DNA from 3 places in the Fictibacillus sp. KU28468 genome. Region 3 is predicted to be linked to each of the others. Evidence: a T-box and tRNA genes for the amino acid it is inferred to sense, from the RefSeq annotation. Region 3 holds a T-box; the other regions hold tRNA genes.
The links. A T-box is a leader RNA that pairs with one kind of tRNA and senses whether it is charged. The one in region 3 lies ahead of metG (methionine--tRNA ligase), so its partner is inferred to be a tRNA-Met.

Region 1 (10,011 bases), 1.0 Mb from region 3:
GATTTCACATTTTCTTCGTGCGATATAACGCTGCCGAAGCCTTCCTTGTCCTGCGGGGGAAGCGTGACAGATGAGACCACGCAGGCGCTTGCGCCGAGTAGGGCTCAGCGAACGCCCCTCGGAAAGCGAGCATCCTGAAATGGAAATCAACCACTTCCAAGAACAACAAAGAAAACAGCCTGGAAAAAATTAGGACCGGCCAAAAACAAAATGCTTTTGATGAATAGAACTCGCAAGGTAACAAATAATACTAGCAGGGAATGGAACAATCTTCAAAAGAAGGTTTCATTTATGTATTACATCCAGTGAATACACCATATGAAAGCGAGGGCATTATTCTATGAAAGCAACAGGCATTGTACGCCGTATTGATGACCTTGGCCGGGTTGTTATACCGAAAGAGATTCGCCGTACGCTCCGCATCAGAGAAGGAGATCCACTTGAAATTTTTGTGGACAGGGATGGCGAAGTGATATTAAAAAAATATTCACCGATCAATGAACTCGGTGATTTTGCAAAAGAATATGCTGAATCCTTGGCTGACAGTTCGGGACATTTAGTTCTCATCGCTGACCGTGATACTTTTATTGCGGTAGCTGGCGGATCAAAGAAAGACTATCTGAACAAAAGCATCGGCAAAATGATTGAATCATCAATGAACGACCGAAAATCACTGCTTGATTCCAATGGAAGCGAAGTAGAGATCGTAGATGGAACGAAAGAGTCATCATCCTACGTTATTGCACCGATTGTAGCGAGCGGAGATCCGATTGGAGCCGTTGCATTAATATCAAAAGAAGGCAAAAAAATCACAGAACTCGAGCAAAAGCTTGCAGAGACTGCAGCGGGCTTTCTTGCCAGACAAATGGAACACTAAAAGAAGGAAGCTGAGGCTCCTTCTTTTTTTCTGCTATTAACCAGGCGCTTCAGCTTTTCTTGACCCAGCTTCAGCCGCTAGAGACTCGACCACTTCGGTCTTTGTCAGAAAACAAAAAGCGTTTTATGCCAAAGACCTCCAGTGCATTTCGTCTCTAAACAGCGGCTTCAGCTTTTCTTGATCCAGCTTCAGCGCCTAGAGACTCGAACGCTTCGATCTCCCACTTCAACACAAAAGCGTGTTGCTGTGTGAGAACTCCAGCGCTTGTCGTCTCTAACCAGGCGCTTCAGCTTTTCTAACTATGCTATAATACTTATACTTTTATTCGATGCAGTGTTTAGGAGCAGGTATGGACGAACAATCGAAACGGATTTGGCATGGGGCGTTTTTGTTGACCATCGCCATGTTTATCGTAAAAATTCTAAGTGTGGTTTACCGCATTCCTTATCAAAATATAACAGGCAATACGGGGTTTTATGTGTTTCAGCAGGTGTATCCGTTTTACGGCATCGCCTCAGCATTTGCACTGGCCGGGTTTCCTGTTGCTCTTTCCCGTCTTCTGTCTGAAAGGTCAGAAGGTCTTTTAGAAAAGGAGAGAGGCACGATCATCCGAAGTGCATTTACTGCATTTATTGCGGCAGGCTTGCTTCTTTTTCTTCTGTTGTTTTTTGCATCAGCCAAGATTGCAAGCTGGATGGGTGACCCGGGGCTTCGGCTTCCAATTCAGGCAACCTCGCTGATCTACTTGACCGTACCCTTTGTGGCCGTTTTCAGGGGAATCTTTCAAGGATTTGAACAAATGAAACCCACAGCTTTTTCCCAGGTGGCAGAACAGTTCATCCGGGTCGCCTGTATCATCGGATTTTCCTATTATTTTATTTCACATGGCTATAATGTCTATATTGCCGGTGCGGGAGCTTCCGCTGGCTCTGCTGTCGGTTCTTTGGCAGGGCTGCTCGTTTTGGTTCTCTATTTCTACCGATCCGGGAGCCGGAAGAAAAGCTGGATAGTGGGGTCCAAGCCATCAAGAAAGATAGGTTTTCAGCTCCTTTCAGCGGGGCTTCTATTATCATTGAGCTCAATGATTTTACTTTTATTCCAGCTGGCGGATGCGTTTACGTTCGTAAATCTTCTGCAGCAAAATGGGGTGTCGCTAGGGGAGGCAAGAAGTTTAAAAGGGATCTTTGACAGGGCGCAGCCGCTCCTTCAGCTGGGTACGGTCATTGCAACATCCATTTCCCTTGCTGCTGTCCCAGCGGTGGCCGCGGCAAAAGTACGTTTGGACTCTGCCAGAATTCAAAAAATATGCGGTATCTCGATAAAGGCTGTTTTTATTATCGGTCTAGCCGCTTCGGCAGGCCTTGCCGTGATTATCGAGCCTGTAAACCGGATGCTTTTTGAGAGCGCGGAAGGATCCTTGGAAATCGCAGTCCTGGGTATCTCTATCCTGACCGTTTCCCTTTTCCTTGTATCCACCGGCCTTTTGCAGGGGATGGGTTACAGTACCTATCCTGTGATGAGTGTATCAGCTGCTTTTATTGTTAAAGTGGCAGGAAACCTTGCTATGATGCCGTTATGGGGTCCAATGGGAGCAAGTTTTGCCACTGTATTGGCATCCATTGCCGCAGCGGCAATAAATCTTGTCATATTAGAAAGAACAACAGGCTTTGCTGCTGCAGAAAAATTATATGGCATACGCATCGGCGGCTCTGCGGCTGTGATGTCGCTTACGGCATGGCTCATAAAATCAGGATTGGATCGTGTGATGACAGAATCCAGATCGGCGGATGCTGTCATTTCACTGGCTGCCAGTGCAGGCGGCGGGGTCGCTCTTTTTGTGGCACTCGCAACAGCTAAAGTATTTAAGGTGGAAGAACTGGTCCGCATTCCTAAACTACAAAAATTACAGCATATGTTGAAACGCTGGAAAGAAAGAAGGAGTTAACATGCCTTATTCGATAACAATACTTGGACTGGGAGCAGGGGACCTGGATCAGCTCACTGTAGGAGTGTACCGGATGCTGCTTAAGGCAGAACATGTCTTTGTCCGTACAAATGATCATCCAGCTGTAGCTCAGCTGGAGCAGGAAGGCGTCAAGATGACTTTCTTTGATGACATCTATGAAAAACATGATGCTTTTGAAGATGTTTATCGTGAAATCACTTCTGTTTTATTCCAAAAGGCTTCTTCAGATCACATCATCTATGCCGTGCCGGGTCATCCGCTTGTTGCCGAGCAAACCGTTCAGCTGCTGCTGAAGGAAGCTGACAGCCGCGGCGTTGAAGTGAAAGTGGCGGGAGGCAAAAGTTTTCTGGATGAGATGTATACCGCTTTAAAAATTGACCCGATTGATGGATGTCAAATCTTGGACGGCACCAGCTTGAGGAAGGAACACATCCAGATCCGCAACCACCTCATCATCGTGCAGGTGTATGATGGATTCATCGCTTCCGAAGTAAAACTGACGTTAATGGAAAAGTATCCGGATGACTTTAACGTTGCTGTTGTGACCGCTGCAGGAAGTGCCGAAGAATCCATTCAGTGGGTTCCCCTCTATGAACTGGATCGTTCTGTCACGCTCAATAATTTGACGGCCGTCTATGTTCCTCCAGTTGATAAAGAAGAAATGCTGTACCGGGATTTTGAGCATCTGCGGGGTATCATCAGAGAACTGCGCGGGCCGGACGGCTGTCCATGGGACAAGAAACAAACGCATGAATCGTTGAAAAAATATTTAATCGAAGAAGCCTATGAAGTGCTTGAGGCCATCGATGATGAAGATGATGAGCATCTAGCGGAGGAATTGGGGGACGTTCTCCTTCAAGTCTTGCTGCATGCCCAAATCGGTGAAGATGAAGGTTATTTTTCAATGGATGAAGTGATCTCGGGTCTGGCAGAAAAAATGATCAGGCGCCATCCTCATGTATTCGGTGACGTAGAAGCCGATACAGCGGATGAAGTGCTTCAAAATTGGGAGCAGATCAAATCTAAGGAAAAAGGAAATGAGCACCGCCGCTCGCTCCTTGATGGGGTAGCAAAAGGGCTTCCTGCGTTGCACAAAGCTTATGATTATCAGAAAAAAGCAGCAAAGGCCGGTTTTGACTGGGATGAGGTCACGCCTATTTTAGATAAGTTAAGGGAAGAGTTCGATGAATGGAAGGCCGCAGAATCCGACGATGAGCGCCGTAAGGAATTTGGGGACATGCTGTTCACCATGGTGAACCTCGGACGTTTTTACGGCATCCATCCGGAAGAAGCACTGGCACTGACGAATCAAAAGTTCTATGCCCGGTTCCGCTATATCGAAAATGAACTAAGCAAAGAAGGGCTAACTCCAGAGGAAGCATCTCTGGAAAAGATGGACCAGCTCTGGAATCAGGCGAAAGAAAATTTGTAAAACCGGGAAGGAATCTGTTTTTTCTTAGAGAATATTGTTCGAGAGCAAGCAGAACCCTTAAGTTTTCTGGACTTTGCCCGAATCTTTTGAAAGAATGCTAAGGAGGTTTTTAAAAATGAACAGAAATGAACTAGTGACAAATATTGCTGAGAAATCAGGTTTAACCAAGAAAGACGTTGAAGTGGTAGTAAGTGGTCTTGTTGATGAGATTACAAATGCGTTGAAGAGCGGGGACAAAGTACAATTCGTAGGATTCGGAACGTTTGAAACAAGAGAGCGTTCAAGCCGTACAGGGCGCAACCCGCAAACTGGAGAAGAGATCAGCATCCCTGCCTCTACAGTTCCGGCTTTCCGTCCAGGGAACAAGTTAAAGGAAGCCGTAAAGTAAATGCGTCTTGATAAATTTCTTAAAGTCTCCCGTCTTATTAAAAGAAGGACGGTAGCAAAGGAAATTTCTGATCAAGGCCGCATCGCCATCAACGGCAAACAGGCCAAATCCTCTTCGGTTCTGAAAGCCGGTGACGAACTTTCTATCCGCTTCGGACAGAAACTCGTGACCGTTCGCGTAGACGAGCTAAAGGAGTTCACTAAAAAAGAGGAAGCTGGCCAAATGTATACCATCATCAATGAGGAATCACTTCAATCAACGGAAGAAGAGCCTAAGTTCTAGGCTCTTCTTTTATTTAGCTCTGTTAGTCCATGTATGTTGTTGATTTTTTGTGGGGTGTGATTGAGAAAAAGACTTGAGGTCTCTTTTAAACATTAGTATGCGATGTCTGGTCTTTAGCGGCCGGAGGGGGAAACTTATCTTTTGTTTTCAGCTTAAAACATTAATTTCATCCCTAGTCCTCGGAGGATGCGCTTTTCTTTGTTTAGTCCAAGTTCTAAAGTTGTCCCTCTTTTCATAAACATAAAGCGAAAGAGGGGGATTAGAATGGACCAATATCATAACTATGGCTCCTTAAATAATGCGAACCTTCCAGATCATGACGTGAAAATGGTTGGCCGGAAAAAACTTGAGATCACTGGTGTCAAACAGGTTGAAAGCTTTGATAACGAGGAGTTTCTACTGGAAACAACGATGGGCTTTCTTGCAATCCGGGGTACCAACCTGAAAATGAAGAATCTGGATGTGGAATCCGGCATGGTGTCCATAGAAGGGAAAGTATTTGACCTTGTTTATCTTGACCAGCAGAGCGGGGAAAAAACCAAAGGATTTTTCGGCAAGCTTTTCAAATGACCTTATCTGTACAATTCCAGACGATGCTGTCCATGGCAGCCATGGGAATATGGATCGGTATGGCGATTGATACGTATGGCCGTTTCGTCCATGAACGCCGAAAATGGTACTGGCTGCACTTTATCAATGACTTGATTTTCTGGCTTCTGCAGGCACTGATTGTCTTTTATGTTTTGCTTCATGTGAACCATGCCAATCTCCGTTTGTATATTTTTGCGGCTCTTTTGTGCGGCTTCAGTTTTTATAAAGCGTTGCTGCAAACAGGCTATAAACGCGTGCTGGAAGTAATGATCCGCATTGTCACACAATTGTTCCGCTTTTTCGTACGGCTTTTCTATGGATTTATAATAAAGCCTGTAAAATGGGTAATCTCTATCATTTTAGCTATAGGCATTTTGGCGGCAAGATGGGTTTGGGCCATTGTTTTCACGCTGCTCAAGATTGTTTTTTCTCCAATAAAATGGTTATTTAGACTGATTTCGCGTTTCATTCCTAAGCAAACATGGTATAATTTAAAAGGTAAATGGCTAAAAAAAGCAGGGATTCTTATTTCTCTGAAGAATACAGTCAAAAATTGGTTCCGCAAACAGGAGAAATAGGAGGGTGGACATGGTCCAGTTTAATAAAGAGAAGATTACTGAATTAAATACGGGCTACGTTAAAGAACATCATCTCCAGCAAAAGATCGACGCGAAGAAGAAACGTGGTTTATATCGACGCCTGGCAGCTTTTATGGTGGTTTTTTCGTTTTTTGCCTTTATGCTGATCTCAACCATCACTTCCCAAATGGTCTCACTCGAGGATAAGGGGAAGCAAGAAAAACACCTGAAGGCCAAATTAGAGCAGACGAAAAATAAGAAGTCACAATTAAAAGATGAAGTGCATAAACTAAAAGACGTTGATTATATCGGGGAGATTGCAAGGCGTGATTACTTCATGTCAAAGAAGGGGGAGACCGTATTTAAAGTACCGGGGTCTTCGTCGGATTGACATCCCGAATTTTTCACATGTATAATAAAGTAAACTTATGAATACCTAAGGAGGAGCATTTTCTTCATGTCAATTGAAGTAGGCAGCAAGTTGCAAGGTAAGGTTACAGGAATTACTCATTTTGGAGCGTTTGTCGAGCTGCCAGGAGGAACAACCGGACTTGTGCACATTAGTGAAGTTGCGGACAATTATGTTAAGGACATTAACGACCACTTAAAAGTCGGTGATGAAGTCGAAGTTAAAGTCATGAATATCGAAAAAGACGGCAAAATCGGCTTGTCCATTAAAAAGGCGAAAGATAATCCTGCACCGGTGAGAAGCAGCTACGGAGCAAACAAAGGAAACTTTGGTGCACCGAAAAGCGGCGGATTCGGCCCGTCAAAAGGCGGATTCAATAAACAGCGCAAAGGTTCTCCTCGCGGCAATGGTGGTTTTAACACGGCTGTAACATTTGAAGATAAAATGAGTAAATTCTTAAAAGACAGTGAAGACCGTCTGGCAACATTGAAACGCCAAACAGAGTCAAAACGCGGCGGACGCGGAGCTCGCCGAGGCTAATAGGCTGCTGACTTGAATGCTCAAGCTTCACAACCTTATATAAATACAAAGACATCTCTCAAGGGATGTCTTTTCTTTTTGATTTTTTCAGGCGGATCGGCTGCTTCAGCTTTTTATTTTTAATCTTTTTTGAAAAACCGTTGACAGGGTGTATGGATTCTTGTAATATACTACTTGTGTCTTTAACATGGCGGTGTAGCTCAGCTGGCTAGAGCGTACGGTTCATACCCGTGAGGTCGTGGGTTCGACTCCCTCCGCCGCTACCATGTTTTTCTACAAAAAAAATAAGACTGGCCCGTTGGTCAAGCGGTTAAGACACCGCCCTTTCACGGCGGTAACACGGGTTCGAATCCCGTACGGGTCACCAATTACATATAATTATCAACCCTGTATTTTTATAAAAAAATACAGGGTTTTTTGTATTTGTCCAAGACAATACAGATTTTTTGTATTTGTACGTCGAGAAGTTTTTTGAACATGCTCTAATCGTTTGACAAAAAATGTGAATTACCTGTGGGTATAATGATACACACAAAAACTATAGGGGTGGTGTGGAGGATGTATCAAAAGGCGGACAGAAATGTAATGGGACCTCTTCGGGTGATGGTGTGGTTTGAGAAGACGCAGAATCTTTCAGTCGGCATGAGTAAACGCTTCATGCACAGGCTGGAAAGTGTGCTTTTAAACTGGAGACTGTTGTTGTTTGCTGTTGGTTTTTTACTTGGACGAGCTATGATTCTATCAGAGATAACACCTTTTGCCTTGCCGCTGATCGCTTCAGTATACATTTTGCGGAAGGAACGGACAGGTATTGCGATTCTTGCACTGATGGCCGGTGCGCTGTCCCATATGCCCATCAACGCATTTTACATAATAACGGGAGTTGTCATTTATGCTGTTTATCAAAAAGCAGCTGACCTGATGACAAAGAACCGTGCCAGATGGGTGCCGGCCGTCGTATTCTTGACAAGCATAACGGCCAGGCTGGCGACCATCTTTCTTACGTCAGGAAACCCTCAAATCAGTGAGTACATGATGGGAGCTGTTGAAGCGGGCCTTTCACTCGTACTTACCTTGATCTTTTTGCAAAGTATTCCTCTATTGAACTTCAAACGAATTCCACAATCGTTAAAGAATGAAGAAATCATTTGTTTTATGATATTGCTGGCTTCTGTCATGACCGGGACCATCGGATGGGAAATTCACCATTATTCGGTTGAACATATCGTTTCAAGATATTTAGTTCTGATGTTCGCGTTTGTTGGCGGAGCGGCGATCGGCTCAACGGTCGGCGTCGTAACGGGGTTGATTTTAAGTTTGGCCAATGTAGGTAGCCTCTACCAAATGAGCTTGCTTGCTTTTGCGGGTCTCTTGGGCGGGCTGCTGAAAGAAGGGAAGCGGCTTGGTGTCGGTTTCGGCCTGTTAATCGGCACATTACTGATCGGTCTGTATGGCGAAGGAAATGTAGCCATTATGCAGACGATGATTGAGTCAGGTATTGCCATTGCTCTTTTTTTACTCACGCCGAATGCCGTGATTTCGAGCATTGCCCGCTATGTGCCGGGATCCCGGGAACATTCTAATGAACAGCAGCAGTATGTTAAAAAGATCAGAGACGTGACGGCGAACCGTGTAGAACAGTTTTCGTCAATGTTCCAGGCGCTGTCTCATTCCTTCTCTTCCTATGGAGAAGATGAATATGAAGAGAGCAACGACCGCGAAGTTGATTTGTTTTTAAGCAACATCACAGAAAAAACGTGCCAGACTTGTTTTAAGAAGGAACAGTGCTGGGCAGTTAATTTTACTAAAACGTATGAGATGATGTCCCAAATTATGTACGAGCAGGAGCAATATCAGGAAATAAAAGATCGGCGGCTTAAACTAGAATGGGAAAAGCATTGTGTGAAGCCTCAAAAGATTACAGATGCTATTTCGAAAGAGCTCTCTCAGTATCGGGCCAGCCAGAAGCTGAAGCAGCAGGTGCAGGAAAGCCGGAAGCTGGTTGCTAATCAGTTGCTTGGCGTATCGCAGGTGATGGGGGATTTTGCGAAGGAAATCCAGCGAGAGCATGCCAACCATCAGGTGCAGGAGGAGCAGATTAAAGAGGCGATCCTGCATGCGGGCATTGAGCTGGGGCATATCGACGTATACAGCCTTGAAGCGTCCAATGTGGATATTGAATTGAGCCTCCCATATTGCCAGGGCAGCGGGGAGTGTGAAAAAATCATTGCCCCTCTTTTATCAGATATCCTTCAGGAGACGATTGTTGTAAAAAAAGAGGAGTGCAGCTATTACCAGAACGGCAATTGCCATGTGTCGTTCGGATCGGCACGTGAGTTTATCATTGAAACAGGCATTGCTTCTGCGGCAAAGGGAGGAGCATGGCTATCCGGCGACTGCCATTCCACGATCGAGCTTGGCGGCGGAAAATTTGCCATTGCGATTTCAGACGGCATGGGAAATGGAGAAAGGGCTTTTAAAGAGAGCAATGAAACACTGGAGCTGCTTCAAAAGATATTAAAATCAGGAATCGATGAAGAAGTGGCTATCAAATCGGTCAACTCAGTTCTTTCTCTTCGCACGACAGATGAGATCTTTTCCACACTGGATCTCGCTATGATTGATCTGCAGGATGCTTCACTGAAATTTTTGAAGATCGGCTCATCACCAAGCTTTGTCAAACGCGGTGACCAGGTAAGAATGATTGAGGCAAGCAACCTTCCCATTGGAATCATTGAAGACTTTGAAGTCGATGTGGTCAGTGAGCAGCTGAAGGCAGGGGACCTGCTCATCATGATGAGCGACGGAATCTATGAGGGGCCAAAGCATGTGGAGAACATTAATGCGTGGATGAAGCGGAAGATCAAAGAGATGGGGACAGACGATCCTCAGGCCATGGCAGACTTGCTTATGGAAGAGGTCATTCGCACAGGATCGAATTCGATTGA
Region 2 (10,011 bases), 840 kb from region 3:
GGTACTATAGTTTTCGTTTCTCATGACCGTTATTTCATCAATCGGATTGCCACCAAGGTCGCTGAGCTTTCACGGACGAAAATTACAAATTATCTCGGTGACTATGATTATTATATTGCGAAAAAAACCGAGACGCGAGAACGTGAAGAATTAAAAAACAAAAGTCTCCCTTCCTCCCCGCAAGCGGATGAACCCGCCTCAGCCGGAGCGTATAAACAGGACAAGGCGGCTAAACGCGAGGACCGAAAGCGGCAGAGGAGAATTGAAGAAATAGAGACCCTCTTGGAGAAGCTTGAAACCGAGCAGGCTGTTCATGAAGAAGCGTTATGTGATCCCGCCGTTTACCAGGATTATGAGAAAACGCAGGAACATAATGAAAAGATCGAACAGATCAAAGCAGAAACTGAGCATCTTATGGAAGAATGGGAACTGCTCCAGCTCGAAGAAGAATAATGATACACACAACAGCGGTGCCAGGCACCGTTGTTTTTATTTTGCGATAATTCACAGTATCCACAAGGTTATGCACAGCTTTTATAGATAATAACTCTTTCATCAACATAGTTATGCACATTATCCACAGTTGCATAAAATGTTATCCACATTATTTTATGCACAGACATAGAAAGCAGTTTTATTGCTTTTTTTTAATTTATTCACATTATCCCCTGCCCTGTGGATAACTTTGTCCACATCTCACTAAAGCACTAAAATGCCTCAACAAAAAAATCCCTTCTCACATGTAGAAGGGATTCTTACGTTATTGTGCCTCTAAATCGAGACCTGGTACACCATTGAGTGCCCAGTCTGCTCTTTTTCCTTTTTGATAGGCAATACTGCCGGCTGCTCCGATCATAGCAGCATTATCTGTGCATAAGTTGAGCGGAGGAATAATGAGCTCATAGGGAAGATCGCTGAACTTAGCTTCCAGCGCCGCTCTTAATCCTTTATTCGCTGCTACACCGCCTGCTAAGAGCACCTGTTTCACATGATGCTCACGCGCAGCACGTGCGGTTTTTTCTACAAGCACATCAATGACCGATGCCTGAAAGCTCGCCGCCAGATCTTCAGGCTTAATAATCTCTCCGCGCTGCGCCGCATTGTGGACGGTATTGATAACAGCTGACTTTAAGCCGCTGAAGCTAAAATCATAAGAGTCTGCTTCCAGCCAGGCACGGGGAAGGTTAAGGACGGGTTCTCCATCCTGCGCAAGCCGATCAATGTGCGGTCCTCCCGGATAGGGAAGGTTCAAGGTACGCGCTACTTTGTCATAGGCCTCTCCAGCTGCGTCATCTCTCGTCTCACCGATCACTTCAAACGAGCCATGCTCCTTCATCAGAACAAGCTCAGTATGGCCCCCGGAAACAACAAGAGCAAGCAGCGGGAACTCCATCTCAGTGATCAGCCGGTTGGCATAGATATGCCCGGCGATATGATGAACCGGTACGAGCGGAAGACCATGGGCAAATGCCAAGGCTTTCGCCGCATTCACACCGATCAAAAGCGCCCCTACGAGTCCTGGTCCTTCTGTAACGGCAACCGCCGTCACATCTTCCATCGTAATTCCCGCATTCTGAAGCGCTTCTTCCATCACAACCGTAATCTGTTCAACATGATGGCGTGATGCCACTTCAGGCACGACTCCGCCAAAGCGCTTATGGCTTTCAATTTGCGAAGCGACTACATTTGCCATAATTTCTGTTCCATTTTTTACGAGCGCGACCGCTGTTTCATCACAGCTCGTTTCAATCGCCAGTATAATTTCATCCTGTTTCATCAAAGCATCACCCACATCACTAAAGCGTCTTCACCATTATCGCTGTAATAATTTTTTCTGATACCGCCATTCTGAAAACCAAGCTTGCGGTATAAATTTTGTGCTACATAGTTGCTGACCCTGACTTCAAGGCTGAGCCTTGCTGAACCATAACGCTTCGCCAGTATCATCGCCTGCTTCATAATTGCTTCCCCAAGCTTCTTGCCTCTGTATTCAGGGCGGATCGCCACATTTGTAATATGGGCATCATCTATAATGACCCAAACACCGCAGTACCCAACAATTTTCCCATCCGTCTCTAGTAAAAGGTAGTAGGCAAACTGATTATGGACAATCTCATTATAAAAAGCTTCCTGTGTCCAAGGCAGGGTAAAGGAAGCGTGTTCGATTTCAATGATATCCTGCAGGTCATTGACCGTCGCCAACCTGTATGTGTATGTCTCCTCCATGGTCTGCACCTACTCCTTCTGTGCCGCCAGCCAATTCACTTCTGCTTCTGCAAGCTGAAGATAGCTGGGAACAAAATGATGGACAGATTCTGGTTCCTTCCCCATGCCGATTCGTGCCAGTTCAGACGGGCGCGGGTTATGATCAGCTGACGTACCGAACACCGCTTGATCACCGAGCTCTTCTAGAATACTTTCTTTATGCAGCTCTAAATCGTTTCCCAAAAACAGAACCGGTTTCTCCAGGCGTTTCAATTCTTCAAGCCAATTGGTCCTCAATGCAAGCCGGTCCTCTTTTACCGCTTGAAAGCTGCCTTCATCACAGCCATACAAGCCTGTATATAGCTGGGTCCTCCTGGCGTCAAACAACGGGCAGACATAGCCATTGAAGTATTTTCCGTTCTGAGCCAAGACCTCAAGACTGGAAACACCTGCGAGCTCCTTTTTCAGCGCCCAGGCCAGCGTTTTCGCGATTGTTACCCCGATTCTTACTCCTGTATACGATCCCGGCCCTTTCGCCGTAATGATCCGGTCCAGATCGGCTGGCTTCATATTCATTTCTTTCAATAAATCATGAATCGCCGGCATAACCCGGATGGAGTGATTCTTTTTCAAGTTCGTCGTATAATCCCCAATGACTTTCTCTCCATCAACCACAGCAATACCCATGACGAGGTTCGATGTATCTATGGCTAAGGCCTTCATTTTCCTAACTCCTTACATATCGTAATAAATCGTTCGCCTGCAGGGTGAAATTTCAATTCCCTTTTTTCGTCTCCCGTGCGGCGGATCTCAATATTCAGCCGGTCTTCCGGAAGCCGGTCAGCAATGAACTGTGCCCATTCCACCACCGTTACTCCTTCACCTTCAAAATATTCCTCAAATCCCAAATCCTCATCGCTGTCTTCCAAACGATATACATCCATATGATAAAAAGGCAGACGCCCCTTATATTCTTTAATGATGGTAAATGTCGGTGAATTGACCACCCGCTTTACACCCAGACCCTTGGCAAGACCTTTTGTGAATGTCGTTTTACCTGCACCAAGATCTCCTTCAAGAGTAAGCACATCCCCCGGCCCAAGCAAGGTTCCAAGCTTCTCAGCAAGCTCACTCGTTTCTTCAGGAGAAGCTGTTGTTATTAAAAGTTGTTCCATACTTGCACCTCAATCAGAAAAATGGTTATATCCCGCTTTCGACAGTTTTTCAACCGAAGTTCCTCTGTTCAGCAGCACACCGGGCGACCCTTTTGTTACCCGTCCGATCACCATTAAACAAATCCCGGCTTTTTCGCAAGCCGCCTGCACTTCAGGAAAGGCATCCGGAGACATCGTCCCGATCAGTTTGTAATCTTCTCCGCCAAACAGCATCCATTCGTCCTGCATCTTGCTGGGATAGTACTGGATGGCTGCACTTTTTGGAAGTTTATCATGAAAAAGTGTGATCGAAACACCGCTCGCTTCTGCGATCTCATTTGCTTCGCTGGCCACGCCATCACTGATATCGTTCAGCGCCACTCGTCTATTGGACTTCGCCAAGATCCTCCCTGCCCCCACATGTGGCAAAGGAAGCTGATGCTCTTTGACAAGGAGAGCTTCCTCTGTGCTGAATTCACCTTGGTGGGATCGTTCTAAAAGCAGGGACAATCCACCCGCAGAATCTCCGACCGGGCCTGATACAAAAACAACATCATCAGGTTCAGCGTTGCTTCTCAAAAGCTTCCTTCCTTGCTCTACCTGGCCCAATACGGTCACAGATAAAACAAGAGGACCTTTCGTAGAAACGGTATCGCCGCCGATCAGATCCATATCATATTCTTCAGCAAGTGCAGCCATTCCCTTGTAGATCTGGGACAGCTTCCCTTCCTCCCATGAAGGCGGAATAGAAATAGAAACCAAGTAAAAAAGAGGTATACCACCCATTGCAGCAATATCGCTAATGTTGGCGGCAAGCGCTTTATGGCCGACATGAAACGGAGTCAATGTGCTTTGCGTGAAATGAACGTCCTCCACCATCGTATCAAGGCATACAATCTGATCAAGCTCTGAACCTTTTATGAGAGCCGCGTCATCCCCAATTCCTTGTATAAGCGAAGACTGTTTATGGCCGGCCGGACTAATCGTTTTAATCCACTCAAATTCATCTTTCATCGTATGTACCCTTCCACTTTCACGGTCGTTTTTAACAAAAAAGCCTTTTGATTTTATACCCTATCCTATTTAAAATCCCTGTGCTTTTTTTACAAAAAAGCCTTTTGATTTTTCATTCTATAAAAAATCCCTAGGCATCGAATGATCCTAAGGGTTATGTGTCTTTTATTAGTTTATCTTATTTTATGGAAAAAACCTATTTTTACATAAAAAAACACGAAACAAATTGTTTCGTTTACGTTTTAAAAGTAATGGCGGACCCGACCGGGGTCGAACCGGCGATCTCCTGCGTGACAGGCAGGCATGTTAACCACTACACCACGGGTCCATTTATCATTTACTCATGGAGTAGATAAATTAAATTGGTTGCGGGGACAGGATTTGAACCTGCGACCTTTGGGTTATGAGCCCAACGAGCTACCAGACTGCTCCACCCCGCGATGATATGAATGTGCACGGACGATGTGTCCGAGTATCGACTGTCATATGATGTATTCGGCTGACTTTTTCATCCGAACTTATTTATGTCTGAGTCGACAATAATTAATATATCATGAATTTTGAAATCACGCAACTCTTTTTGTATAATTGCACGCCAGTAAATTTTTACTGACGTGCAACTTAAAATTATTATGCCACTTTCTCGTCTTTATTATCCTTTTTATTAAGACCTTTTCCATAATAAAAAGCAACAAGTCCTAAAATCCAGATCGGTCCAACGATAAGAGCGATTCGTGTTTCTTTAAAGTACCCCATGATTCCTACCACCATCAGCAAAAAGGCTAAAGCAATATAAGATCCATAAGGCCACAGTGGTGTTTTGTACTTCAATTCTTTAAGTTCTTGCGGTGATAACGACTTTCTGAACTTTATCTGGGACAAGAGAATGGTTCCCCAAGTCCATATTGCTCCGAATGTAGAGATACTTGTAATCCATACAAATACTTTAGATCCCGGGAAGAGATAATTCAGAATAACCCCGATCAATAGGACTCCTGAAGATACAAGGATTGCCTTTGACGGAACACCGGTGCGGCTGATTTTTTTCATGCCGGCCGGCGCCTGCTCCTGCTCAGCCAGATTGAACAGCATGCGTCCTGTGCTGAAAATACCGCTGTTACAGCTGGAAAGGGCTGCTGTCAAAACAACAAAGTTGATGATTCCAGCGGCTTGGGCAATACCGATTTTATCAAAGGTCAAAACAAATGGGCTTCCAGTAGTACCAATTTCATTCCACGGGTAGATGGACATGATAACAAAAAGTGCACCCACGTAGAATAGTAAAATTCTCCAAAACACAGTGTCAATTGCACGGGCAAGTACCTTTTTCGGGTTTTTAACTTCTCCAGCCGTGACACCAATCATCTCAATGCCCAAGAAGGCGAACATGACCATTTGCATGGACATTAAAATACCTTTAACTCCATGAGGAGCAAATCCTCCATGATTCCAGAGGTTGCTGATCCCTGTAGCAATTCCGTGATTCCCAAAACCGAATATAATAATGCCTAGACCTGTAACAATCAAAACGATAATAGCGACAATCTTAATTAAAGCAAACCAAAATTCAAATTCTCCATAGGCTTTTGCGGTGATTAAGTTGACAGAAGCCATAATAACCAATGCAGCTAGTGCCCATATCCATGTCGGTACATCTGGAAACCATTTTTCCATATAGATTCCGACAGCTGTAATTTCGGCCATACAGGTAACCACCCATAAAAACCAGTAGTTCCAGCCTGTGATATAACCGGAAATCGGACCAAGGTTGTCTTTTGCATACCGGCTGAATGAGCCGGCTACCGGATTATGAATCGCCATTTCTCCAAGGGCTCTCATAATCAAAAACATGACGGCGCCCGCAATCGTATAGGCAACGAGTATAGCAGGACCAGCAAGCTTTATAGCATTAGCAGAACCCAAAAATAACCCAACACCAATTGCGGCACCAAGTGACATTAATGTGATATGTCTTGATTCCAATCCACGGTGTAATTCTTCTTGTTGCTTCATATATCTTGTTGTCCTCCTTGTTGTCTTTGTAAAGCGCTTTCATAGCTATTCTAGCACATTCTCACAAATTCGACAAATCTGATAATTTACCATAAATTCCCTTACAACGCATGATTAAGGGCGTTTTGGAAGACTTCGGTAATGTCCCCCTTATCTTCAATGCCAACCGAAATCCTTACTACATGTTTCGTAATCCCCAGTCTTTTTATAAGCTCGTCCGGCATGGCTCGATGAGAAGTCCCTAGCGGATAGGATACACTCGTCTCCACACCTGCCAGCGTTGCAACGATTTTAACCCATGATAAGTGGCGGAAAAACCCTTCAATATCGGCATCATCACTCAGCTCAGCAGTAACAATTGCTCCGTTGCCTTGCATGCTGGCCGACTCAGGATAATATACCTTTTTAATGGCTGGATGTTCCTTCAAAACCTCTGCTAACCAAGCTGCGTTCTTCACTTGCCGTTCCATTCTTACGCTCAAAGTCTTTAATCCTCTGGCCGCCAGCCACGCATCAAAAGGGCCGAGATTACATCCAAGGTTCGCCATCTTTTCTTTGGCTTTTTGAACAATGTCCTGATCCCCTGTAATGATTCCCGCTGTTACATCACTATGTCCTGAAATATATTTTGTCGCACTATGTATGACTACGTTCACACCCTGCACATACGGCTGAAGAAGGTATGGAGTAGCAAATGTATTATCAATCATCGAGATGACTTTATTTTTCTTGGCCAGCTCTGCTATCCCGTGAATGTCCTCTACTCTAAGCAATGGATTAGTTATGGATTCAGAGTATAAGATTTTTGTATTGGGCTGTATGGCTTCTTGAATGGATTGCTGATCCGCAAACGGGACAAACGTGACTTCATGCCAAACGTCTTCAATTCTGAAGCAAACAGATGGTATGTACCGCCATATAGATCATCACAGGCAACAATATGATCTCCGCTTTGCGCAACTGCAAGCACCGCACATAAAGTCGCTGAGAGTCCAGAAGACGTCGCTGCTCCTGATGGTGCTCCCTCCAGCCGTGCCACTCCCGTAGCTAAATCATCATTGTTTGGATTATCCACCCGTGAATACAAGTACGGCTTGTTTCCTCTGAAATAATCTTCAATGTCATCCAGGTCTTTAAATGAATAGGCAGTGGTTTGGTAAATAGGCTGTACCTTGCTTGCCACTTCCGACTCCCGGATTGTACTAAAATGAACAGCTTTTGTATCAAACTTTTTATCCTTCATGCTAACACCTCTTCAGCCATAATTTCACCTATCATACCATATCAGCTGTAGAAGAGTTATGTGTGTTTATAATAAATTGCAGAGATGCTCTTGGCTGGTGTGCGGAAAGGGGTTTATTGAAGAAAAAGAACTAATTAGGGTTTGTTTTTATAGATTTTCTGGAGTTCCTCCTATGGGGTGGCTTCTTTTTAATGTATATATGAGGGTTCGAGGAGGGTTCGAGGTCAGATGAGGGTAATTTAGGCGATCTTTCCCTGGGCGATTTGGAGCGTTACTTGCGGATTTGGTGGGTTTACTTGCGGCTTTGGCTCGTTTACTTGCGGTTCGACAGCGTTTACTTGCGATTTTACACCCGTTACTTGCGGTTCGACAAGGTTTACTTGCCTATCACGTCATTTTCATACTTATTTGGTTGATCCCTCGATGGTTTTAGTTTGTATTGACTTTACCCTTTCGTGTTCTCTTTAAAAATCCTTTTTTTGTGGCTAAGGGATAAGAATTTGAAGGTTCTACTTTGTTGATTCGGGATCGTTACTTGCGGGTTTGTACGGTTTACATGCGGCTTCGGCCCTTTTACGTGCGACTTTGAAGGATTTACATGCGGGAATGGAGACTTTACGTGCGACTTTTCACCCTTTACATGCCAAACCCATCATTTTCATAATAGAACATACAAAAAAGCACCGCTGGAATCAATCCAACAGTGCTTCGTGCATGCCCGGCAACGTCCTACTCTTACAGGGGGAAGCCCCCAACTACCATCGGCGCTGAAGAGCTTAACTTCCGTGTTCGGTATGGGAACGGGTGTGACCTCTTCGCTATCGCCACCAGACATATGTAGGTTTTTCAACCTAGTTTGAGGTATATTCCCTCAAAACTAGATAACTTTTCATCCAAACTTCTGATTATTTTAAGGATAAGCCCTCGACCGATTAGTATCTGTCAGCTCCACGTGTCACCACGCTTCCACACCAGACCTATCAACCTCATCATCTCTAAGGGGTCTTACTCACTTGACGTGATGGGAAATCTCATCTTGAGGGGGGCTTCATGCTTAGATGCTTTCAGCACTTATCCCGTCCACACGTAGCTACCCAGCTATGCCCCTGGCGGAACAACTGGTACACCAGCGGTGTGTCCATCCCGGTCCTCTCGTACTAAGGACAGCTCCTCTCAAATTTCCTGCGCCCGCGACGGATAGGGACCGAACTGTCTCACGACGTTCTGAACCCAGCTCGCGTACCGCTTTAATGGGCGAACAGCCCAACCCTTGGGACCTACTTCAGCCCCAGGATGCGATGAGCCGACATCGAGGTGCCAAACCTCCCCGTCGATGTGGACTCTTGGGGGAGATAAGCCTGTTATCCCCAGGGTAGCTTTTATCCGTTGAGCGATGGCCCTTCCATGCGGAACCACCGGATCACTAAGCCCGACTTTCGTCCCTGCTCGACTTGTAGGTCTCGCAGTCAAGCTCCCTTGTGCCTTTACACTCTGCGAATGATTTCCAACCATTCTGAGGGAACCTTTGGGCGCCTCCGTTACAATTTAGGAGGCGACCGCCCCAGTCAAACTGCCCACCTGACACTGTCTCCGAACCGGATCACGGTTCCAGGTTAGAATTTCAATACAGTCAGGGTAGTATCCCACCGACGCCTCCATCGAAGCTGGCGCTCCGACTTCCCAGGCTCCTACCTATCCTGTACAAACTGTACCAAAATCCAATATCAAGCTGCAGTAAAGCTCCATGGGGTCTTTCCGTCCTGTCGCGGGTAACCTGCATCTTCACAGGTACTATAATTTCACCGGGTCTCTCGTTGAGACAGTATCCAAGTCGTTACACCTTTCGTGCGGGTCGGAACTTACCCGACAAGGAATTTCGCTACCTTAGGACCGTTATAGTTACGGCCGCCGTTTACTGGGGCTTCAATTCAGAGCTTCTCCCGTAAGGGATAACCCCTCCTCTTAACCTTCCAGCACCGGGCAGGTGTCAGCCCCTATACTTCGCCTTGCGGCTTCGCAGAGACCTGTGTTTTTGCTAAACAGTCGCTTGGATCTATTCACTGCGGCTCTCTCGGGCGTTAACCCTATCAGAGCACCCCTTCTCCCGAAGTTACGGGGTCATTTTGCCGAGTTCCTTAACGAGAGTTCTCCCGATCATCTTAGGATTCTCTCCTCGCCTACCTGTGTCGGTTTGCGGTACGGGCACCTCTTTCCTCACTAGAGGCTTTTCTTGGCAGTGTAGGATCAGGGACTTCGGTACTGTAATTTCCCTCGCCGTCACAGCTCAGCCTTCACGATTGCGGGATTTGCCTCACAATCAGCCTAACTGCTTAGACGCGCATTTCCAATCGCGCGCTCTCCCTACCTTCCTGCGTCCCCCCG
Region 3 (10,011 bases):
TCTGCCTGCTTGATCGCCCGTGCCCCGTCATTAAATGTTGCATTGGGTGTCAGTGACCAATGAGACTGCAAAATAATTTTTGTAGCAGCGTCCCTTCCAATAGCTCCTGCCAGCTCATATAGAGGCTGAGACCAAATCTCTCCATCCGCATGAACTTCCCCGGCAACATCCCTTGGGTATACTTTATTTTCATCCAGTCTTCTCAGACAAGGAGGGTTTGACGAAGAATAGGAGGTTGAATCCCATTCCGCAACACAAGCATGTCCAAATCCATCCCCTGTAACTGCATCCTCATAGGTTGCACCAAGATAGTCTCCAAAGCCCTCCCCCATAGATCCTCCTTCAAGGGAGTCTCCAAAACCTGGAACCTGATTGTCCTGAATAGAATGTCCATATTCGTGAGCGATGACTCCTGCATCCTCAGCATCATCCACTCCGCCAGAACCAAAGGTAAGATCCTTCTTCGTCGGGCTGTAAAAAGAGTTATCCTGTTTATACGTATTCACATTCGCTGTAATCGTACGGTTGTTGATGTTGGTAAAACCTAGCGATTGAATGTAGCGCTGCAAGGTATCAATATGATAGTAAGCCATTACATCTTCAAATTGATTATCCGAGCGAGTGTAATTGAATGTAAGGGTTGAACTTTTCGTCCTTGCTTTTGAGTTAATGGCAACATATTGGCCTGCCAGTTTTCCTGATCCATCAAGACCCAATAATTGAACATTTTTAAGCTGGGCGTTCAATGCTGGTGAATCCGCATCATTATTGTCTGCCAGCCCTGCCGCACTTCCACTGGACTCCACCGGATTCGGTAGAAAAACCTGCCCTGAACCTGTTGCTTTTTGGTTAAGATCCTTTTTCTCTATTAATCTCCCATTGCCCGCATGGACGATCGCTTCCCAGGCCCCAAATGGTTCATTCGCATGAATCACGACTTTATACACAGGAATGGCTTTGCCGTTTTGAATCACATAGCCAAACGTGTTCTCGGTCGTGCCCCACTTACCTTTTCCTTTGTCATTGATATAGGCAGCAGCCTTTGTCTCAGCCTGCTCCTTTGTAAGCTTGTCCGGCGCACGTTCAACTGAGTTATATGGTGTATAATCTGAGACTATCAAACTGACATGTCCATCAAGATCGACTGTCGCGGTAAGCTGCTTGGAGAAAACAGGTGAACCGTTTACCATCTGCTGATAACGCACATAGCTGCCGGCAGCTGTTGAAATGGTCGTAACATAGTCCAGGCCTGAGAGATCATTTGAAAGGTTGTACTTAGCGGCATTCCTTTTTAAAAAGTCATCTGCAGAAGATTTCGCGCTTAATGATTGAGCGTTTACAGCATTTCCTCTTAAAGCAGGGCTGTTTCCATGCTGAAAAGAAGGCATACTGACTGACAATAATATCACGGCCGCGGCCGTCAATGCCATGTTCCTCTTTTTCATTCCCCTGTCTCCTCGCTATCATAATTTTCAGACAATTTAATTTTACTCCCGGAGGTGACACGCAAGCAATAGACTTATTTATCTATTTTATTGTAATACTGGATATCATTTGAATATATTTGCTATAATAATGGTTACAAAATCCTTATTCAAAAAAGCAATGATGAGAAAAGTAGAATCGTACTATTTTTACACAGAGAGCTTCGGCAGCTGAAAAGAAGCAAAAAATGACGGTTTGAAAATGGTCTCTGAGCTCTGTCCCGAACGCTTCTTTACGCAAGTAGGCGGCAGCAAGTGGTGGCACTTGTTATCAAATCCACAGTATAAGAGTGTTTTTTATCCACTCCGTACTAGCTGAGGTGACAGGCGCAAGCCTCTCATGAATGAAGGTGGTACCACGGGAAGATCAGCCCCGTCCTTATCTATGTTTAGATATGGACGGTTTTTTTAATGTCTAAGCATGCAATCCAACAGTTTAGCCAATTCTGATATAACTGAACTCTAAATTGAGGAGGATGACTAATGGCGATTTTTATTGGAGGAGCCTGGCCCTATGCGAATGGCTCACTGCACACTGGTCACATTTCAAGTCTGCTGCCCGGAGATCTGTTAGCCCGCTATTACCGCCTAAAGAGAGAGAACGTATTATACGTTTCAGGCAGTGACTGCAACGGGACACCGATTACTATCCGGGCAAGGCAGGAAAATATTTCACCGCAGGAAGTAGCGGACCGCTATCATACCGAATTTCAGGATTGCTTCACCAGGCTCGGTTTCTCGTACGACTGTTACACGAGAACGGACCACCCCCAACATCATGAGGTCGTTCAGAAGATTTTTCTTACTTTATTAAACAACGGATATATCTATAAAAAAGAAATGGAGCAAGCGTATTGTGAATCCTACGATCAGTTTCTGCCTGACCGTTATGTTGAGGGTACATGCCCCGTATGCGGAAAACAGGCGCGAGGAGATCAGTGCGACTATTGTTCTACCATCCTTGATCCTGCTGATCTGCTGGACCGGACATGTAAGCTATGCGGCCAGCCGCCCGTGTTCAAGCTTACTGAGCATTTCTATTTTGCGCTTCGTAAGTTTCAGGAAAAGCTGGAAAGAGATGTTAAACGAGCAGAGCAGCAACAATCCTGGCGGCAGAATGCCATTCAGTTGACTAAGCGCTATCTACAAGAAGGATTGATCGACCGTGCCGTTTCACGTGACTTGCCTATTGGAGTAAGTATCCCGATTGAGGGCTATGAAGACAAAAAGGTGTATGTCTGGATTGAAGCGGTGTCAGGCTATCTTTCTGCCAGTCAATTATGGTCACAGGAGACTGGCAATGATGATTCACTCTTTTGGAAGGAAGACACGATCACGTATTATGTCCATGGCAAGGATAACATTCCGTTCCACACCATCATCTGGCCTGCCATCCTGCACGGAACTCAAAATCCCGCCCTTCCCCGTCACATTGTTTCGAATGAATATTTGACACTGGAGAAGAAAAAAATATCCACGAGTAAAAATTGGGCGGTCTGGGTTCCAGACATTCTGGAGAGGTACCATCCGGATTCGATCCGCTACTTCCTAACGATCAATGCACCCGAAAACCGGGATACTGATTTTTCATGGAGAGAGTTCATCTATAGCCATAACGGCGAACTGCTTGGCGCCTACGGCAATTTTGTGAACCGGACACTTAAATTTATTGAAAAATATTACGGGGGGCTCTTGCCAAAGAGTAGAGTTGATCGTATCGCAGAATCCCTTTTACCTCCTCTTTACCAAAAGACAGGCCGTTTGATTGAAGAGTCCCGTTTTAAAGAAGCACTTGAAGAAATTTTCGCTTACATCCGTTCGGCGAATAAATATTTTGATGAACAGCAGCCTTGGAAACAAATTAATGAGAACCCTGCTGGCTGTGAGAGAACAATGGCTACCTGTGTTGCCATTATCACTAATCTCGCGCAGCTGCTGGAACCATTCCTTCCTTTTTCGAGCAAAGAAGTCCAGCAGGCACTTGGAATGAAAGAATCATCGTGGAAGGTGATTTATCCGGACCGAATTCAGCTTTCAGGTGTAAAGCCGCTGTTTGAGCGGATTGATATTAAACAGATCGACGAAGAACTAAAGCGCTTGGGTAATCCTTCTTGATCCTTACAAAATGAAAGGACGAAACACCCGAACCCGGGGTTCGTCCTTCTTTTTATTTTACATCACCTTTTTATCCAACTGGCTGGCTGATTCATCCATAACGGGGCGCTTCCAGAGAATTATCCCTCCGATCAAATACAACAAAGAGGTAAGATAAAACAATGAGCCGATGGTTAGAAAATCAATCATGTATCCTGTCATGATGACAGCAAGTGCTGCCCAAATAGACGTCCATAAATGATAGTGGCCCACCTTTTTACCGGCATTTCTTCTTTCCGTGTGGCGGGATAGGGCTGTTTTTTCTGTTGTTTTCTGAAATGCTCCCAAAAGGCCCATAACTATCTGAATAACATAAACATGCCAAGTCTCAGATAGGACTGGAACCAGCAGCATGACCACCGCCATTCCCCATGCATAGATCAGCAGCAGTATACGGTCACCAAACCTGTCACTCCACTTGCCAATGAACGGATGAAATAAGGCGGAAGATAAAGCAAACAGACCATAGGCCCAGCCGAATTGAGAATAGCTGTCACCCAGATTGCGGAGAAGCAGCAGATAAAAAGGAAATACGATGCTGCTTGCCGTCATCATGACGCTTTGTGAACGTATGAGCTGTTTATAGGTCATCTCCGTACTCCTTATAAAAGTAGTTCATGAACATTTCGGACGGATCATACTTTCTTTTCAGTGCAAAGAATTCCTGCGTACGAGGATAGGCACGTTCCAGCTGGCTTTGGCTGGCGAAAGGGTAATAAGGCAGATAATAGCTGCCTCCATGATCGAGTGTAATATTAATGAGCTTGCGGACTACTCTTTTAGTATCAGCAGTGCCTTTCTTGCTTTTCTCCTGATTGATCAGCCAAACAAGGGCAAACATATCCTTTTTCGCATACGTCATCATCGCCTGCTGGTCTTGATCAACATAGCGTATCGTAATATTCAGCACATTCAGATCTTCTTTAGTAAGAACTGCCTTTAAGTCATCCACATAAGAAGAGAATTCATCCACTGGAACAAAATATTCCTGCAGGATCTCTGTCCTGTTTTGGCTGTCATATTCCATAAATTCACTGTCTGAACGCATAACATTATTCCGTGTCTCCACTTTTCCATTTTGCTTCAGAAAATAGTTTTTCTGAGTTTTCCATAATAATTCCTTGCCCCAGCTGCTGTACCGTGACGTTCCGAGCAATACTTTAGGCAGCACGACATTTCCATCGTTCCTCAGCGGCTCATTTTTTGTTGATTTTTGATTCTGCAGCAACCGGTAATTGGTAACGTACATCTCTTTAAAAAACGAAGGATCGGGTGCGATGGACAGGCGGGCCATATGCATACGGATGTTAGGATCATGCTTGACCTTTCTTTTAAAATAGTCCGTATACTCACTGTAGTCCATCGCGATTACTTCATTTTCATACCATTCATCCTGTGCTAATTTAAGTGTTACATCTAGTATGACGCCAAATAAACCATAACCCCCATTAACGAGTTCAAACAGCTCATGATTTTGTTTTCTGCTGACATTAATAATCGTCCCATCTGCTTTTAACAGCCGCAAAGACTCTACCGTATCAATTAAAGAACCATACCTTATATCTCTCCCATGTACATTGACACTGATCGAACCGCCAACGGTGAAAATATTTTGGGACTGCATCACTTGAACGGCGAGTCCATTTCCATGTATATAACGCTGGATATCGTTCCATGTTGCTCCGCTCTGAACAGTAATTCTTTTTTTATCAGGCTGAAAATTCAGTACTCTATTGTATGTTTTCATATCAAGCATAATAGAGTCTGGGAAGTACGTTTGCCCTCCCTGGCTGTGCTGCATGCCCGCAATGGATATCTTTTCCCCTGATTCCGACGCATCCTTAATCCATTTCTGAAGTTCTTTCTGTGATGTGCTCCGTCTGATTTCCTTTACTTTTGTCGGCAATAAACGTGCCGCATCTTCCACGGTTTTAGATTCCTGCCGATGTTTGTATGCAGCAAATGACGCCGTCCAGCCGACTATGAAAATCAGCAAGAAAACAGCTAAAATAATATTTCTCTTCATAAAATAATCCTTCCTATCCACTGTTCCTTCGTCCGCGTTTATGTTACCAAATTAACCCATATGTGTATATAGTTGTTTTCACCTAGACAGATTGGTAACAGCCAAAACAAAACGGGTGGATTTCTCCACCCGTTTTCCAATCTTATTTAGGAGCTTTCATCTTTATTTCTGGAAGCTTTTTCACTGGTTGTTTCTTTTATCCCAACCTTTAAACCTATGACCGCGTATAGAATGGCTGCAGCTGTAACAGACAGTCATAGGAAGGTATGTAAACCGAGTTCATGATCACCAGCAAAACCTCAGAACATAACTTCAGTAAAAAACCCCATTCGGCTTAAACGAATGGGGTTTTTTTACTCTTTTTCTTGAATGTTGTTCAGTATTTTACCAAGGCTTCTCTTCAAGTTTTTCAGTTCATCGTCTTCCATCTTTATGTTTTCAAGCAGTGCTCCGGGAATACATGCTGCTTTCTCACGCAGCCCTTCCCCTCTTTCCGTCAAGGAGACCATCACACTTCGCTCATCCTGCTTGGAACGGTTCCTCATGATCAGTCTATGAGCTTCCATTCTTTTCAGCATTGGTGTCAGGGTTCCCGAATCGAGGAACAGCTTCTCACCAAGATCTTTCACGGCTAGCTCTTTCTTTTCCCATAGTACGAGCAGGACCAGGTATTGCGGGTAGGTGACGTCGAGCTCCTCCAGCAATGGACGGTACTGCTTCGTGATTTCACGGGCAGCCGCATACACCATAAAACAGATCTGGTTTTCCAGTTTCAATGGGTCTTTACTCATTTTTCTTCGCCTCCTCTCACTTCATAATCCTATTTCCACTATATTTCAACCAAACATTACGGTCAAATTAAATTGTTCACAATTTAATTTTTGACAAACAAATCGCTTCATGTTAGATTGATATTAAGTAATTAAATTGTGCACAATATAAATCAAAAGGGAGAGATCATGCATGAAATCTTTATACACAGCAAAAGCAACCGCAGACGGCGGACGACAAGGTAAAGTTAAATCCAGTGACAGCACTCTTGATTTTTCACTATCCATGCCAAAAGCACTTGGCGGAAAGGAAGAAGCAGGTGCTACCAACCCTGAACAATTATTCGCTGCAGGTTACGCAGCCTGCTTTGACAGTGCTCTTCAGCTTGTAGCCCGCCAGGCAAGAAAACGAGTTGAATCCAGTGTTACCGCAGAAGTAAGCATCGGCAAAGATACCGATGGAGGCTTTGGTTTAGCAGTTGCTTTACATGCTGCCATTAAGGGAGCCAGTCAGGAAGAAGCCCAGCAGCTGATCGAACAGGCTCACCAAGTTTGTCCATATTCAAAAGCAACCCGCGGAAACATTGAAGTGACTCTTCACGTTTCAGCTGTATAATGAATGCAAGAAGCCAGTCTCATGATCCGGGACTGGTTTTTGCTTAGGCAAATGGGATGACTTTTTACAGAGTGTCCGTTATAGTAGGTTCACTCTAACTAAACAAAAATGGGAGGAAAAAATGATGAGCCCTATCACAGTTTCAGCCACGCTTACAGCAAAACCTGGACGTGAAGAAGAAGCGCAGAACGTACTTCTTGAAGTATTGAAGCATTCGAGAAACGAGGAAGGATGCTTACACTATAACCTTCATCAATCGCAGGATGATCCAAAAGTTTTTATGCTGTATGAATTATGGAAAGATCAGAATGCAATCGACAGTCATATTGATTCGGCACATTATCAGACTTACAGAACAAACATTGAGCCCCTGATTGATGTACGCAATGTCCAAAAATGGAATCAGATCGGTTAAAAACGGGGTGCCTGGCACCTCGTTTTTCCTATTCATTATTCACATTTGCGTTTTAAAGCAGTGATTTTGCTGCATACATAAGGTAACAGTATTTTTAACAGAAAGGATGCTTTCTCTTGATATCCTTAAGTATATTAGATCAAGTTCCTGTTCCAAAAGGGCAGACTGCTGCAGAGACATTGCAGCAAAGTATACAGCTCGCCCAGATTGCTGAAAAGCTTGGCTATCACCGGTATTGGTTTGCCGAGCATCACAGCACAAAGGGGCTGGCAAGCACGGCTCCTGAAATATTGATTGCCCATACCGCCGCACTCACTCAATCTATCCGGCTTGGTTCTGGCGGTGTCCTTTTGCCGCAATACAGTCCGTTTAAGGTTGCAGAAACCTTTCAGCAGCTGGAAGCTCTTTCGCCGGGCAGAATCGATCTTGGAGTGGGCCGGTCACCCGGCGGTACGATGAAAACGAGACTTGCTTTAACAGACAACATAAAGAAAAGCTTAACCGCATTTCCCCGGCAGCTCCAGGATCTATCGTATTACCTGACGAACTCCCTCCCTTCTGATCATCCTTTTCATGGGATAAAAACTTCTCCTCAAGTCCCCTCACCGCCAGGCCTTTGGGAACTGGGAATGGGCGAAAACAGCGCCAGGCAGGCAGCCGAGCTTGGTATCGGTTATGTATTTGGGCATTTTATCAATCCCGAGAGGGGACAGGAAGCGTTTCAGACCTATTATGAAACCTTTCAGTCATCAGCCTTTTTCGAAAAACCGGCTGGTATCGCTGCGGTTTTTGTGATCTGCGGGGAAACGGATGAGCATGCTGAAGAACTAGCTTTAAGCCAGGACCTTTGGCTTCTCCGTGTTGAAAAGGGCCTGGACAGCCGGATACCGAACATTGAAGAATCAAAATCATACTCCTTCACACAGTTTGACCGGGAACAAATCAAAAAGAACAGAAAACGTATGGTGATCGGTTCTCCAGAGATCGTAAGAGACAAGCTTATATTACTTTCAGAACAGTATCAGACTGCTGAATTTATGATTTTGACAAATGTATTTTCTTTTGCAGAAAGAAAAAAATCGTATGAGAGATTGGCCCATCTATTTAAGTAGCTGCATGTTTATTGATTGGATAATAAATGACACAAAAAAAGAGACCGTCTTAAGGGGACGGTCTCTTTTTATTTTTATTTATAGATTTTCACACGGTCTTCAAGCGGCTGGAATTCTTTTTCGCCTGGTGCTGCCACAGGCTTGCCGAATGGCATTTGAGCGATAAGCTTCCAGTTTTCTGGCACATTCCATTCTTTTTTGACTTCTTCATCAATGATTGGGTTGTAGTGCTGAAGTGATGCACCGAATCCTTCATTCTCTAGTGCAGTCCAAACAACAAATTGGAGCATCCCTGAAGAATGGTTGGACCAGATTGGGAAATTGTCTGCATAAGCAGCGAATGCTTCTTGAAGTCCTTCCACTACTTTTTGGTCTTCGAAAAATAGGACGGTTCCGTATCCGCTTCCGAACGCGTTCATTTTTCCTTCTGTCGGAGAAAACTGATCTGCCGGAACGATGGCACGAAGAGTTTCTTTCGTGATATTCCAAAGTTTATCGTGGTTTTCGCCAAGCAATACAACAACACGGGCACTTTGTGAATTAAAAGAAGATGGTGTGTATTTTACCGCATGATTGATGATTTCCTGAATTCTTTCATCAGAAACAATGGCTTCTTTTCTGATTCCATAATAAGAGCGTCTCTCTTGAACTGAAGTTAAAAAATCTTTTGCCATGTTAATTTCCCTCCACTAAACGACCATTTTTATTGTTTATTACTTTATGTAAGTTAGTATAAATAATATATTTAATTATGTCAAGTGTTGTATTTCAATAAAATAAGCGATTCATTGTGGTTAATCTTCCCCCATAGCGGGAATTCATTTTAAAAGTGTACTGAGGAGGCAAATCGAAATGAGTACGTTTGAGGTGAAAACCTATTATTTTGAAGATGATGGATTCATTCCTAATCACCCAGATTGGCCGGTATTGTTCTACGAAGGGGTTTTAGCCGAACGATCTTATCAAGCCGAACAGATTTTTAATGAGAACAACTGGCTAAACAGCTGGCGGAACGGCATTTTCGACTATCATCATTATCACAGCAACACTCATGAGGTATTAGGTGTCATATCGGGATTTGCGACAGTTAAGATTGGTGGAAAATCCGGACAAGAGCTGCAGATTCATGCTGGTGATGTCATCGTTTTGCCAGCTGGAACCGGGCATATTAACATGGAATCCAGCGCGGATTTTCAAGTGGCTGGCGCTTACCCCAACGGAATGGATTATAATCTGATGCGTGGAGTCGACGGTGAACGCCCTGCGGCTCTAGAAGAAATACGTAATGTTCCTCTCCCTGAAACCGATCCTGTTTTCGGTACGGATGGACCTTTGCTTCAGCACTGGAACAGAAAATAAGAACAGCCCGAATCTTTGTTGATTCGGGCTGTCATTATGCCAAGGATTCAGGAGGCAGACCAGGTTCTTTCCCGC

Region 1: it has a tRNA-Met gene. The T-box ahead of metG (methionine--tRNA ligase) is inferred to sense a tRNA for this amino acid. The anticodon was not compared.
Region 2: it has a tRNA-Met gene. The T-box ahead of metG (methionine--tRNA ligase) is inferred to sense a tRNA for this amino acid. The anticodon was not compared.

The regions. Positions count from the first base shown of each region.
Region 1 is NZ_CP110666.1:9,993-20,003, reverse strand. It holds gene spoVT (stage V sporulation protein T) at 341-877, shown strand; gene OKX00_RS00100 (putative polysaccharide biosynthesis protein) at 1,227-2,822, shown strand; gene mazG (bifunctional methyltransferase/pyrophosphohydrolase YabN) at 2,824-4,275, shown strand; gene OKX00_RS00090 (HU family DNA-binding protein) at 4,391-4,663, shown strand; gene OKX00_RS00085 (RNA-binding S4 domain-containing protein) at 4,664-4,945, shown strand; gene yabP (sporulation protein YabP) at 5,210-5,515, shown strand; gene yabQ (spore cortex biosynthesis protein YabQ) at 5,512-6,114, shown strand; gene OKX00_RS00070 (FtsB family cell division protein) at 6,125-6,505, shown strand; gene OKX00_RS00065 (S1 domain-containing RNA-binding protein) at 6,572-7,063, shown strand; tRNA gene OKX00_RS00060 (tRNA-Met) at 7,253-7,329, shown strand; tRNA gene OKX00_RS00055 (tRNA-Glu) at 7,356-7,430, shown strand; gene spoIIE (stage II sporulation protein E) at 7,622-10,011, shown strand, end outside.
Region 2 is NZ_CP110666.1:4,192,877-4,202,887, forward strand. It holds gene OKX00_RS22125 (ABC-F family ATP-binding cassette domain-containing protein) at 1-453, shown strand, start outside; gene tsaD (tRNA (adenosine(37)-N6)-threonylcarbamoyltransferase complex transferase subunit TsaD) at 761-1,777, opposite strand; gene rimI (ribosomal protein S18-alanine N-acetyltransferase) at 1,777-2,226, opposite strand; gene tsaB (tRNA (adenosine(37)-N6)-threonylcarbamoyltransferase complex dimerization subunit type 1 TsaB) at 2,236-2,928, opposite strand; gene tsaE (tRNA (adenosine(37)-N6)-threonylcarbamoyltransferase complex ATPase subunit type 1 TsaE) at 2,925-3,380, opposite strand; gene thiL (thiamine-phosphate kinase) at 3,390-4,373, opposite strand; tRNA gene OKX00_RS22155 (tRNA-Asp) at 4,626-4,701, opposite strand; tRNA gene OKX00_RS22160 (tRNA-Met) at 4,737-4,813, opposite strand; gene OKX00_RS22165 (amino acid permease) at 5,004-6,386, opposite strand; partial or broken gene OKX00_RS22170 (trans-sulfuration enzyme family protein) at 6,488-7,629, opposite strand; rRNA gene rrf (5S ribosomal RNA) at 8,346-8,461, opposite strand; rRNA gene OKX00_RS22180 (23S ribosomal RNA) at 8,542-10,011, opposite strand, start outside.
Region 3 is NZ_CP110666.1:3,354,999-3,365,009, forward strand. It holds gene OKX00_RS17575 (M36 family metallopeptidase) at 1-1,388, opposite strand, end outside; T-box leader at 1,597-1,868, shown strand; gene metG (methionine--tRNA ligase) at 1,968-3,599, shown strand; gene OKX00_RS17585 (MFS transporter) at 3,657-4,229, opposite strand; gene OKX00_RS17590 (FAD-binding oxidoreductase) at 4,219-5,664, opposite strand; gene OKX00_RS17595 (MarR family winged helix-turn-helix transcriptional regulator) at 6,018-6,455, opposite strand; gene OKX00_RS17600 (organic hydroperoxide resistance protein) at 6,628-7,050, shown strand; gene OKX00_RS17605 (putative quinol monooxygenase) at 7,175-7,465, shown strand; gene OKX00_RS17610 (LLM class flavin-dependent oxidoreductase) at 7,582-8,577, shown strand; gene OKX00_RS17615 (nitroreductase family protein) at 8,652-9,251, opposite strand; gene OKX00_RS17620 (cupin domain-containing protein) at 9,430-9,936, shown strand; gene OKX00_RS17625 (DUF2238 domain-containing protein) at 9,971-10,011, opposite strand, start outside.